DNA from 3 places in the Novosphingobium ginsenosidimutans genome. Region 2 is predicted to be linked to each of the others. Evidence: predicted binding sites of a transcription regulator. Region 2 holds the regulator's gene; each other region holds the start of a gene.
The links. Region 2 encodes LexA, which represses DNA repair genes until DNA is damaged. Its sites were predicted from a motif close to GTTCCNCNCTTGTTCT; they were not measured.

Region 1 (3,273 bases), 780 kb from region 2:
CGGTGCGCTGCGCCACCGACCGGTTCTGCTTCCCCGGCATCACCCGCGGCAATGTGATCGCGCTGTGCCAGGGTGGTGCCGCGCCGATCCGGGTTGGCGATTTTCCGCCGCAGGATCTGCTGGGTGCCGATGAGGCTTTCGTCACCGGCACGATGGGCGGGATCACGCCCGTGGCGCGGGTTGACGGCACATCCTTTCCGCCCGGGGCCGGTCCGGTCACGCAAGCACTCCAGGCTGCCTATGCCGCGCTGAAGGATCAATACGCCAGGGAGCACCCATTGCTGTGACAGTCCGGATCGCTATGTGGTCGGGCCCCCGGAACCTCTCAACCGCGATGATGCGCGCGTTCGAGAATCGGGCCGACTGTGCGGTCAGCGATGAACCGTTCTACGCCGCCTACCTGGCGCAAACGGGGCTTGATCATCCGATGCGCGACGAAGTGCTGGCCTCGCAGCCCAATGACTGGCGCGAGGTGGCCGGGCAGCTGATCGGCGCTGCGCCCGATGGTTCCACGATATGGTACCAGAAGCACATGACCCACCACATGCTGCCGGAGTTCGGGCGCGGGTGGATTGCGGCGTGTCGCAATGCCTTCCTGATCCGTGACCCGGTCCGCGTGCTTGCCTCCTACGTCAAGAGCCGGGAAACGGTGACACTCGCCGATATCGGCGTGGTCCAGCAAAGCGAGCTGTTCGATGCCGTGGCTGACCGGCTGGGCTGCGCGCCGCCGGTGATCGACGCGGCGGACGTGCTGTCCGATCCGGCCCGCACACTCGGTGCGCTATGCGCGGCGCTGGAGATCGAATTCGACTCGGCGATGCTCAGCTGGCCAGCCGGCAAGCGCGCCAGCGACGGGGTCTGGGCGCCAGCCTGGTACGCCGGGGTCGAGGCCTCGACCGGCTTTGCCGCGCCTGGCGGGGACGAGATTCCGGTACTGCCGGCCCACCTCGCAGAGATCGCCCAGGAGGCGGCGGAACATTACCGGCGACTGGCGGCCTATAGCCTCTAGTTTCTGGCCAATATAGCCTATAAAGTACTGTCATTACAAAAAAATATGAATGTTCGAAATTTGTTCTAGTTCCCCTCTTGTTCTCATGGAACAGATCAGGTACACCGAGTCGTAGTTGACCTGCTGGGTCGGCTGGTTAGGCAAGGGGACGGACAATGGCTGCACAACTCAAGCTGATTCAGGAAGGCAAGGAAACGATGGACCGTCAGAAGGCGCTGGAAGCGGCGCTGGCCCAGATTGATCGCGCGTTTGGCAAGGGCAGCGCGATGAAGCTTGGCTCGAAGGAAACGATGGAGGTGGAGGCGATCTCCACCGGGTCGCTTGGCCTCGATATCGCGCTCGGGATCGGCGGTCTGCCGCGTGGCCGTGTGATCGAAGTCTATGGTCCGGAAAGCTCGGGCAAGACCACGCTGGCGCTGCACGTCATCGCCGAAGCGCAGAAGAGCGGCGGCACGGCGGCCTTTATTGATGCCGAACACGCGCTCGACCCGGTCTATGCCAAGAAGCTGGGCGTCAACATCGATGAACTGATCGTTTCGCAGCCCGATACCGGGGAACAGGCGCTGGAAATCACCGACACGCTGGTCCGCTCGAACGCGATCGACGTGCTGGTGGTCGATTCGGTCGCCGCGCTGGTGCCCCGCGCTGAAATCGAGGGCGAGATGGGCGATAGCCACGTCGGCCTCCAGGCCCGCCTGATGAGCCAGTCCCTGCGCAAGCTGACCGGCTCGATCAGCCGCTCGCGCTGTATGGTGATCTTCATCAACCAGCTGCGCATGAAGATCGGCGTGATGTACGGCAACCCGGAAACCACCACCGGCGGCAACGCGCTCAAGTTCTATGCCTCGGTCCGGCTCGATATCCGCCGCACCGGCCAGATCAAGGACCGCGACGATATCGTCGGCAACTCCACCCGCGTGAAGGTGGTCAAGAACAAGGTGGCCCCCCCGTTCAAGCAGGTCGAATTCGACATCATGTATGGTGAAGGCATCTCCAAGATCGGCGAGATCCTCGACCTCGGCGTCAAGGCCGGCCTGGTCGAGAAGTCGGGCGCCTGGTTCTCCTACGATTCGATCCGGATCGGCCAGGGCCGCGAGAACGCCAAAACCTACCTCAAGGAAAATCCCGAGCTCTGCGACCGGCTGGAGGCTGCGATCCGCGGCCAAACCGAAGGTCTTGCCGGGGAGATGATGACGGGTCCCGACGGGGACGACGACATGTAATCTTCCCAGGGGAGGGCACCCCGTCCCCCCCAATACCCCAGGGTGCCCTCCACGAAACAGGACCGGCGCGGCGTGCCTCACAGGCCCCGCGCCGGTCTTTTCGTTTGGCACCTAATGCACCTGCGCAAGTCGGTATCAGACCTCACTGTAGGATAGTGGATTGAAAAAAGCTCGAAAATAGAACTGATTGGTCGCCGCCGTCCTTGACCGAAAGGCGTTCGCGCATAGCCTTGACCTGCCCAACAAGGGGCCAAACAGGAGGGGATTCTATGCATCGTCTGAAGGTCGCGGCATTCGCTGCAATGCTGCCGTTTGCGCTCGGCGCATGCGCTACCGTTGTCAGCGGTACCAAGCAGAAGGTCAGCTTCGATTCCAACGCCAAGGGCACCAAAGTGACCCTGACCAGCGGAGAAAGCTGCAACACACCCTGCAAGCTCAAGGTGAAGCGCAAGCATGACCAGCGCGCCGACTTCACCCATGACGGCTATCAGCCAACCTATGTCCTGCTGCAGAGCCGGCTTGGTGGCTCTGCCGCCGGCAACCTCCTGCTCGGCGGGATCATTGGCGGCGTTGTCGATGGCACCAACGGGGCCTCGAACCATCTTTCGCCCAACCCGGTCAATGTCCGGATGGTGCTGATTGGTGAAACTGGCGAAGCGCAATTGCTCGACAATAAGGGCAAGGTGATTGGGACCGTTGCTGCCAGCAACGACAAGGTAAAGCTCGATGTCGCCAAGACGATTGGCGCTGATGCGGCCGGGCTCAGCAAGCCGCCAGCTCCTGCGGCCGCTCCAGCTGTTGCCACTGAGCCTGCTCCCGCCGCTCCATCGGCCGAATCTGCGGCACCTGCTGCTCCGGCCGATGTGCCCAAGGACTGATGGATAAGCCGACCGCCCGGTTAGATCATTCTGACCGGGCGGCTAAGCCTTGGCCAGGCAATGTCGGCATACGCCCACGAACCGTCCGGGTCACGGTCAAGGTTGCTTTCTGGTCCACCATGACGCCAAGAGGCGGAGAGCGAGGTTTGACCGCCTCGAACCA
Region 2 (3,273 bases):
GACGCAACCTTGCCATGCTGCTGCTGACCGGGGTGGTGATCGAGCTGGCGCTGATGCCGATCGGGCTGTTCCACTTCCACCAGTCGGGCGTCTACGGCGCGCTCGCCAACGTCGTGGCGATCCCGCTGACGACCTTTGTCTCGATGCCGCTCATTGCACTCGCCCTGCTGCTCGACCTGTTTGGTTGGGGCGGCCCGGTCTGGTGGCTGGCGGGCAAGTCGCTCGATGCTTTGCTGGCTTTGGCGCATTATGCCGCCAGTCAGCCCGGCGCCGTGACGACCATGCCGGCGATGGGCTGGCAAGCGTTCATGCTGTTTGTTGCAGGCGGGCTGTGGTTGGCGCTGTGGCAAGGCCGGGTGCGGTTGTGGGGGCTGCTGCCTGCGGGCCTTGGGGCCCTGCTGCTGGTGACACTTCGGCCACCAGACCTGCTGGTTTCGGGCGATGGTCGGCATGTCGGGCTGACCGGCGAGGTGCCGGGTGAGCTGCTGGTCTTGCGCGAGGGGCGCGAGGGCTATGCCCAGGATACCCTGCTCGAGCTTGCCGGGATGACCGGTACGCCGCGCAGCCTCGATCAGTGGCCCGCCGCGCGCTGCAATGCCGACCTTTGCCTAGTCGAGGTCTGGCGCGGCAAGCGCACCTGGCGTCTGTTGCTGACCCGGACCCGCGACCGGTTGCCCGAACGCGAACTGGCGGCGGCCTGTGAGCGGGTCGATGTGGTGATCTCCGACCGCTGGCTGCCTCGGTCTTGCCAGCCCAGGTGGCTCAAGGCGGACCGGCGCTATCTGGAGCGAAGCGGGGGCTTGGCGATCGATCTGGCCGATCGCCAAGTAGTCAGCGTGGCCGATAGCCAGGGCGACCACGGCTGGTGGGTGGGGCCAGCACCATACCGGCCCCGGCCCATCCAATCCGTTCAGTGATAGCGGCGCAGCAGGCCGGCCAGCTTGCCCTGGACCAAGACTTCGCCCGGACGATAAATCTGCGGCTCGTAAGCGGCATTGGCCGGATCGAGCCGGATCATGCCGTTGTCGCGGTGCAGGTATTTGAGCGTCGCTTCTTCGCCGCGGACAAGCGCCACCACAATCTCGCCATCGCGGGCGGTGTCGGTCTTGCGGATCAAGGCATAATCGCCGTCGAAGATCCCGGCTTCGATCATCGAGTCCCCGGAGACTTCGAGCGCATAGTGCTCACCCGCGCCGAGCAGGGCTGCGGGGACCGGCAGCATCGCGCTGGTTTCCATAGCCTCGATCGGCACACCGGCGGCGATGCGGCCGTGGAGCGGAATTTCGATCACGTCGTTGGCCGGGGCGGGCTTTGCCTCGGGCGGGCGAATCACCGCAGCCGCGGCACTGTTCGAGTTGGCGGCGCGGGGGCCCTTGGTTACCACGTCTTCCGGCTGCTTCAGCACTTCCAGCGCGCGGGCGCGGTTGGGCAGGCGGCGGATGAAACCGCGTTCCTCCAGCGCCGAGATCAGGCGGTGGACGCCGGACTTCGACTTGAGGTCAAGCGCCTCCTTCATTTCCTCAAACGAAGGGGAGACCCCGGTCTCTTCAAGCTTTACCTGGATGAACCGGATTAACTCATGCTGCTTGCGCGTCAGCATTGCCACAACCTCCCATTCGCGGCCGGGAGAACGACTCTGTTCCCGTGCCGTTTAGTGAACGAATGTGGAACAGGTAAGCAACATTTGAATCGGCGTCAAGCAATTCCGCCATTTTCGAGCGGATAGACCAAAACCGGCGTTCCGGCCGGCAGAACCGGGCTGTGGGCGGGGCGGTCGATCAGGCAATTGCTGCCGGCAAGGGCCGCCAGTGCGCCGCTGTCCTGGCCAAGCGCAGGAGTCACTACCCCCTCCGTCAGAACGCCACGAAGGAACTCGCGCCGTTCGCCGCCTGCGGCCAGATCGGCGGTGAGATGCGCCGTACGTTTCATCGGCAACGGATCTGCCGCGCCAGAAAGGCGGCGCAGCAGCGGCAGCAGAAAGAGCCAGGCAGTCACGAAGCTCGATACCGGGTTGCCGGGCAGCCCCAGCACGATCTGCCGCCCACGCCGCGCCACCAGCAGCGGCTTGCCGGGCTTGATTGCTACCTTCCAGAAATCGAGCTCGGCCCCCCAGGCCTGCAGCGCCGGGATCACCAGATCGTGATCGCCGACCGATGCCCCGCCGCTGGTGACAATCACGTCTGCCCCGGCCGCAGCCTCGAGCGCGGCGATCAGCTCGTCCAACTGATCGGGGATCGGCCCGCGGCGATTGACTTCGCAGCGATGGCTTGCAACCAGCGCGGCGAGCATGGCGCCATTGCTGGCGGGCACCTGGTGCGGCGCGCAGTCGGCTGGATCGGCCGCCAGCTCGTCGCCGCTGTCGATGATGGTTAGGCGCGGCATCCGCCGCACGGCAACGTGGCGATGCCCCGCCGACAGGGTCAGCGCGACATGCGCCGGACTAATCCTGGCGCCGAGGTCAGCCAGGACCGCGCCTTCCGAAAAATCGGAGCCGGCGCGGCGGATGTGCTTGCCGGGGCTGCCGGGGCCATCGCCGGTCAGAATCAAGCGGTCGCCATCGCGGCTGACGTCTTCCTGCACCACGACGGCGCCAGCCCCGTCGGGGAGGACCGCGCCGGTCGAGATCCGCACTGCATGTCCGGCCGCAACAAAGCCCGCGAAGGGGTGGCCGGCAGCGCTTTCACCGATCACTTGCCAGGGGCCGGAAAGGTCGTTCCCGGCCACGGCATAGCCGTCCATGGCCGACATGGCGCAGGCTGGCTGGGTGCGCGCGGCCACCAGCGGCTCGGCCAGCCAGCGGTCCAGCGCCGAGGGCGGATCAACCCGTTCCAGCGGCAGTGGCTCGGCCAGCTCCAGCAAGCGCTGCTGTGCTTCCTCCAGCGGCAGCGGCGCAGACATCAGCTTGCCGCCTTCCAGTCACCTGACTTGCCGCCGCGCTTCTCCAGCAGCCGCAGGCCGCCGATCACCATGCCTTTGTCGAGCGCCTTGGCCATGTCATAGATTGTCAGGAGTGCGACCGAAGCGGCGGTCAGTGCTTCCATTTCCACTCCGGTCTGACCTGAAAGGCGCGCCAGGGCGGTTACCCGCAGGCCATCGGCTTCAAACTCGAAATCGACCGCCACTTTGGACAGCATCAGGGGATGGCACAGCGGGATCAACTCGCTGGTTTTCTTCGCAGCCATGATCCCGGCAATGCGGGCCGTTGCAAGAACATCGCCCTTCTTGACCGCTCCGGCGCGGATCGCGGCAAGGGCTTCGGCCGACATGGTGATG
Region 3 (3,273 bases), 910 kb from region 2:
CACGGCTGCGCGGTCTGGAACTTGCCCAGCTCCTCGCGCATCCAGGCGCTTTCGGTCTGCAGCATGCGGCGGTTGAGGTTGCCGATCACGCCCTCGAACGGCTTCTTGACCGTGTAGCTCTTTTTCCCGTCGATGAAGGTGAGGTTGACCGGCCGGCCGGCGGTGCCGTGGAGGATGACGATCCGCACCTCGACCGGCAGCTCCTGCCATGGCGTATCGAGGCTGAAGCCGAACTCGGCCGCCAGGCTGGCCAGCACCTGCATGTAATAGGGCGACGGCGGGTTGCTCTTCGCCCAGGGCACGACCGCACCCTGCTTGAGGGAGAGCGCCTCATTCGGGACGACCAGCTGCGGATCGAACAGCAGCTTTTCGCCCAGGCCATCGCAGGCCGGGCAGGCGCCCATCGGCGCGTTGAAGCTGAACAGCCTGGGTTCCAGGCTTTCGATGGTGAAGCCGGAGACCGGGCAGGCGAACTTTTCGGAGAAGACGATGCGGTTGTCGGGCAGGCCGGCGCCCTTCATCGCGCCGCCCTTCTCCCCCTCATGCCCGGGAACATTGCCGTCGGCGAGGTCGATATAGGCGAGGCCATCGGCGAGCTTCAGCGCCTGTTCGAAGCTGTCCGCCAGGCGGGTCTCGATCCCTTCGCGCACCGCGATGCGATCGACCACGACCTCGATGTCATGCTTGTACTTCTTGTCGAGCGCGGGGGCGTCTTCGATCCCGTAGAATTCGCCGTCGATCCGCACGCGGGTGAAGCCGGCCTTCTGCCATTCGGCCAGCTCCTTGCGGTATTCGCCCTTGCGGCCGCGCACCACCGGGGCAAGCAGATAGGCACGCGTCCCCTCGGGCAGGGCCATGACCCGGTCAACCATCTGGCTGACCGTCTGCGCGCTGATCGGCTCACCCGTGGCGGGGCTATAGGGCACGCCGGTGCGGGCCCAGAGCAGGCGCATGTAGTCATAGATCTCGGTCACCGTCGCCACGGTCGAGCGCGGGTTGCGGCTGGTGGTCTTCTGCTCGATCGAGATCGCCGGGCTGAGGCCGTCGATATGCTCGACATCGGGCTTCTGCATCAACTCGAGGAACTGGCGCGCATAGGCCGAGAGACTCTCGACATAACGCCGCTGACCCTCGGCATAGATCGTGTCGAACGCCAGGCTCGACTTGCCGGAGCCGGAGAGGCCGGTGATCACGATCAGGCTGTCGCGCGGCAGCTCGACATCGAAGCCTTTGAGATTGTGCTCGCGCGCTCCGCGCACGACGATTTTACTGAGCGACATGGCGCCGCTGTTCCAGATTTGTTCGATTCCCGCAAGGGGGCCGCAATACGGTGTCCTCTGCGCGCTACCGTACCGTTGGCCCGCTTCGTTCCTGCGACCAGCCGCGCCCCGTTTACCGCAATTCGGATTGTTTCCGTTAACCTCTTGGCGGCACAAACGGATCAGGTCCAAGGGAGGGTCGCAACCTATGAAAGCTCGTCTGATCGCTGGCGCAGTGGCGCTGTCCGTCGTCGCCGTATCGGCCCCGGGCCGGGCAGACGATCCCAAGGACCCCCTGCTCAGCCGCAGCGCCGCGGCGCGGGCCAAGGACAAGGCGATCATCCGCCAGCTCAACATCAATGAGATGCAGCGGGTTCGCGCGCAGGAGGCGCAGCAGGCGCAGGGCTGGCAGGCCTACCGCGAACAACCCGCTCGCCAGGCCGAATACCGGGCCGCCCTGGCCGACCACGCCCGCGAACGCGCCGCCTACGAAAAGAAGATGGCCGCCTGGCGCGAAGCGGTGCGCCGCTGCCGCGCGGGCGAATACAGCTATTGCGACAACTGAGCGCGGATCACACCGCCAGCGCCCGCGCGCCCGGCTCACCCAGCCAGCGCGCCGGAACGTTCCAGACCTTTGCGATCACCGGTTCGGCCAGCGCCAGGTCGGGCGGGCCATCAGCGGCCAGCGCGCCCTGTTCCAGCACCACCACCCGGTCGGCATGGTTCATTGCCAGGGCCAGGTCGTGCAGCACCAGCACCACCCCCATGCCCCGCGCGGCACAGGCGCGCAGGTGGCCCAGCAGGGCCAGCTGATGCGCGAGGTCAAGATTGGCGAGCGGCTCATCCGCCAGCAGCCAGCGCGGCGTGCCGGCCAGAACCCGGGCGAGCAGCGCGCGGGCGCGTTCGCCGCCAGACAGCTGCGAGATCGGGCGGTGCGCGAAGGCTGGCAGATCGAGCGCGTCGAGCGCGGCATCAATGGCGGCGGAGTCCTCAGCCGCGCTTGAGCGCCAGGGCAGGCGGCCAAGGCTGGCCAGGGTCTGGACCGAAACGTCCCAGGCCACCTCGGGCGTCTGCGGCAGATAACCGAGCGCGCGGGCGCGAGCTTCGGGGTGCATGGCGGCAAGCGGCGCATCATCAAGCGTCACCGCGCCCTTCGTGGGCGCGAGCAGTCCCGCAAGGCAGGACAGCAGGCTCGATTTGCCTGCGCCGTTGGGGCCACAAATTGCCGTGACCTCGCCCGCCCGCAGGTTCAGCGAGACCCCGCGCAGGCGGCCGGGGAGGACAAGGGCTTCGGCCGCCAGCATCACACCAGCTCCCGCCGCAAGCGCAGCAGCAGGTTGAGGAAGAAGGGCGCGCCCAGCAGGCTGAGTGCGATCCCCAGCCGCAACTCTCCGCCCGCCAGTGGGAGGATCCGGCAGAGGCAGTCGGCGACCAGCACCAGCAATGCACCCGCCAGTGCCGAGGGCAGGATCAGGTGGCTTGGCCGGCCATCGGTGAAGCGGCGGACGAAGTGCGGCACCATCAGCCCGACAAAGCCGATGATCCCGGCTACCGCCACCCCGCCGCCCACGGTCAGGCCCACGCCCAGCACCAGCAGCACTTGCAGGCGGCGCGGGTCCATTCCGAGCGAACGGGCCGCGGCTTCGCCCAGCGTGAGGGCATCGAGCCCGCGGCCCGCCGCCTGCAGCACACCGATCCCGGCCAGCGTCAGCGGCGCGGCAATCCAGACCTCGCGCCAGGAACGGTCAGTCAGCGCGCCCATCAGCCAGGTCACGATCTCGCTCATCGCAAAGGGCGTAGGCGACAGGCTGATCGCCAGGCTCATCAGCGCGCCGGCCAGGCTGGCGATCATCATGCCGGCCAGCGTGAACAGCACGACCCCGCCCTGTCTCCCGGCGATCAGGGTGAGGAGGAACATCGCCCCCGCCGCCCCGATCAGCGCGAAGGCGGGCAAGGCCCAGCCGGTGCTGGCCCAACCGGTCCAGAAGCTCAGCACCGCGCCCAGCGCCGCGCC

Region 1: recA (recombinase RecA) is a predicted target of LexA. The motif match lies at 1,078-1,093, and genes of this name have one in related genera.
Region 3: uvrA (excinuclease ABC subunit UvrA) is a predicted target of LexA. The motif match lies at 1,290-1,305, and genes of this name have one in related genera.

The regions. Positions count from the first base shown of each region.
Region 1 covers NZ_CP042345.1:54,348-57,620, reverse strand. Annotated here, with positions in the region: gene FRF71_RS00260 (aminotransferase class IV) at 1-287, shown strand, start outside; gene FRF71_RS00255 (sulfotransferase-like domain-containing protein) at 302-1,009, shown strand; gene recA (recombinase RecA) at 1,165-2,232, shown strand; gene FRF71_RS00245 (hypothetical protein) at 2,502-3,110, shown strand.
Region 2 covers NZ_CP042345.1:2,392,976-2,396,248, forward strand. Annotated here, with positions in the region: gene FRF71_RS11805 (ComEC/Rec2 family competence protein) at 1-917, shown strand, start outside; gene lexA (transcriptional repressor LexA) at 911-1,600, opposite strand; gene FRF71_RS11815 (molybdopterin molybdotransferase MoeA) at 1,696-2,898, opposite strand; gene moaC (cyclic pyranopterin monophosphate synthase MoaC) at 2,898-3,273, opposite strand, start outside.
Region 3 covers NZ_CP042345.1:182,491-185,763, forward strand. Annotated here, with positions in the region: gene uvrA (excinuclease ABC subunit UvrA) at 1-1,280, opposite strand, end outside; gene FRF71_RS00865 (hypothetical protein) at 1,468-1,824, shown strand; gene FRF71_RS00870 (ABC transporter ATP-binding protein) at 1,832-2,563, opposite strand; gene FRF71_RS00875 (FecCD family ABC transporter permease) at 2,563-3,273, opposite strand, start outside.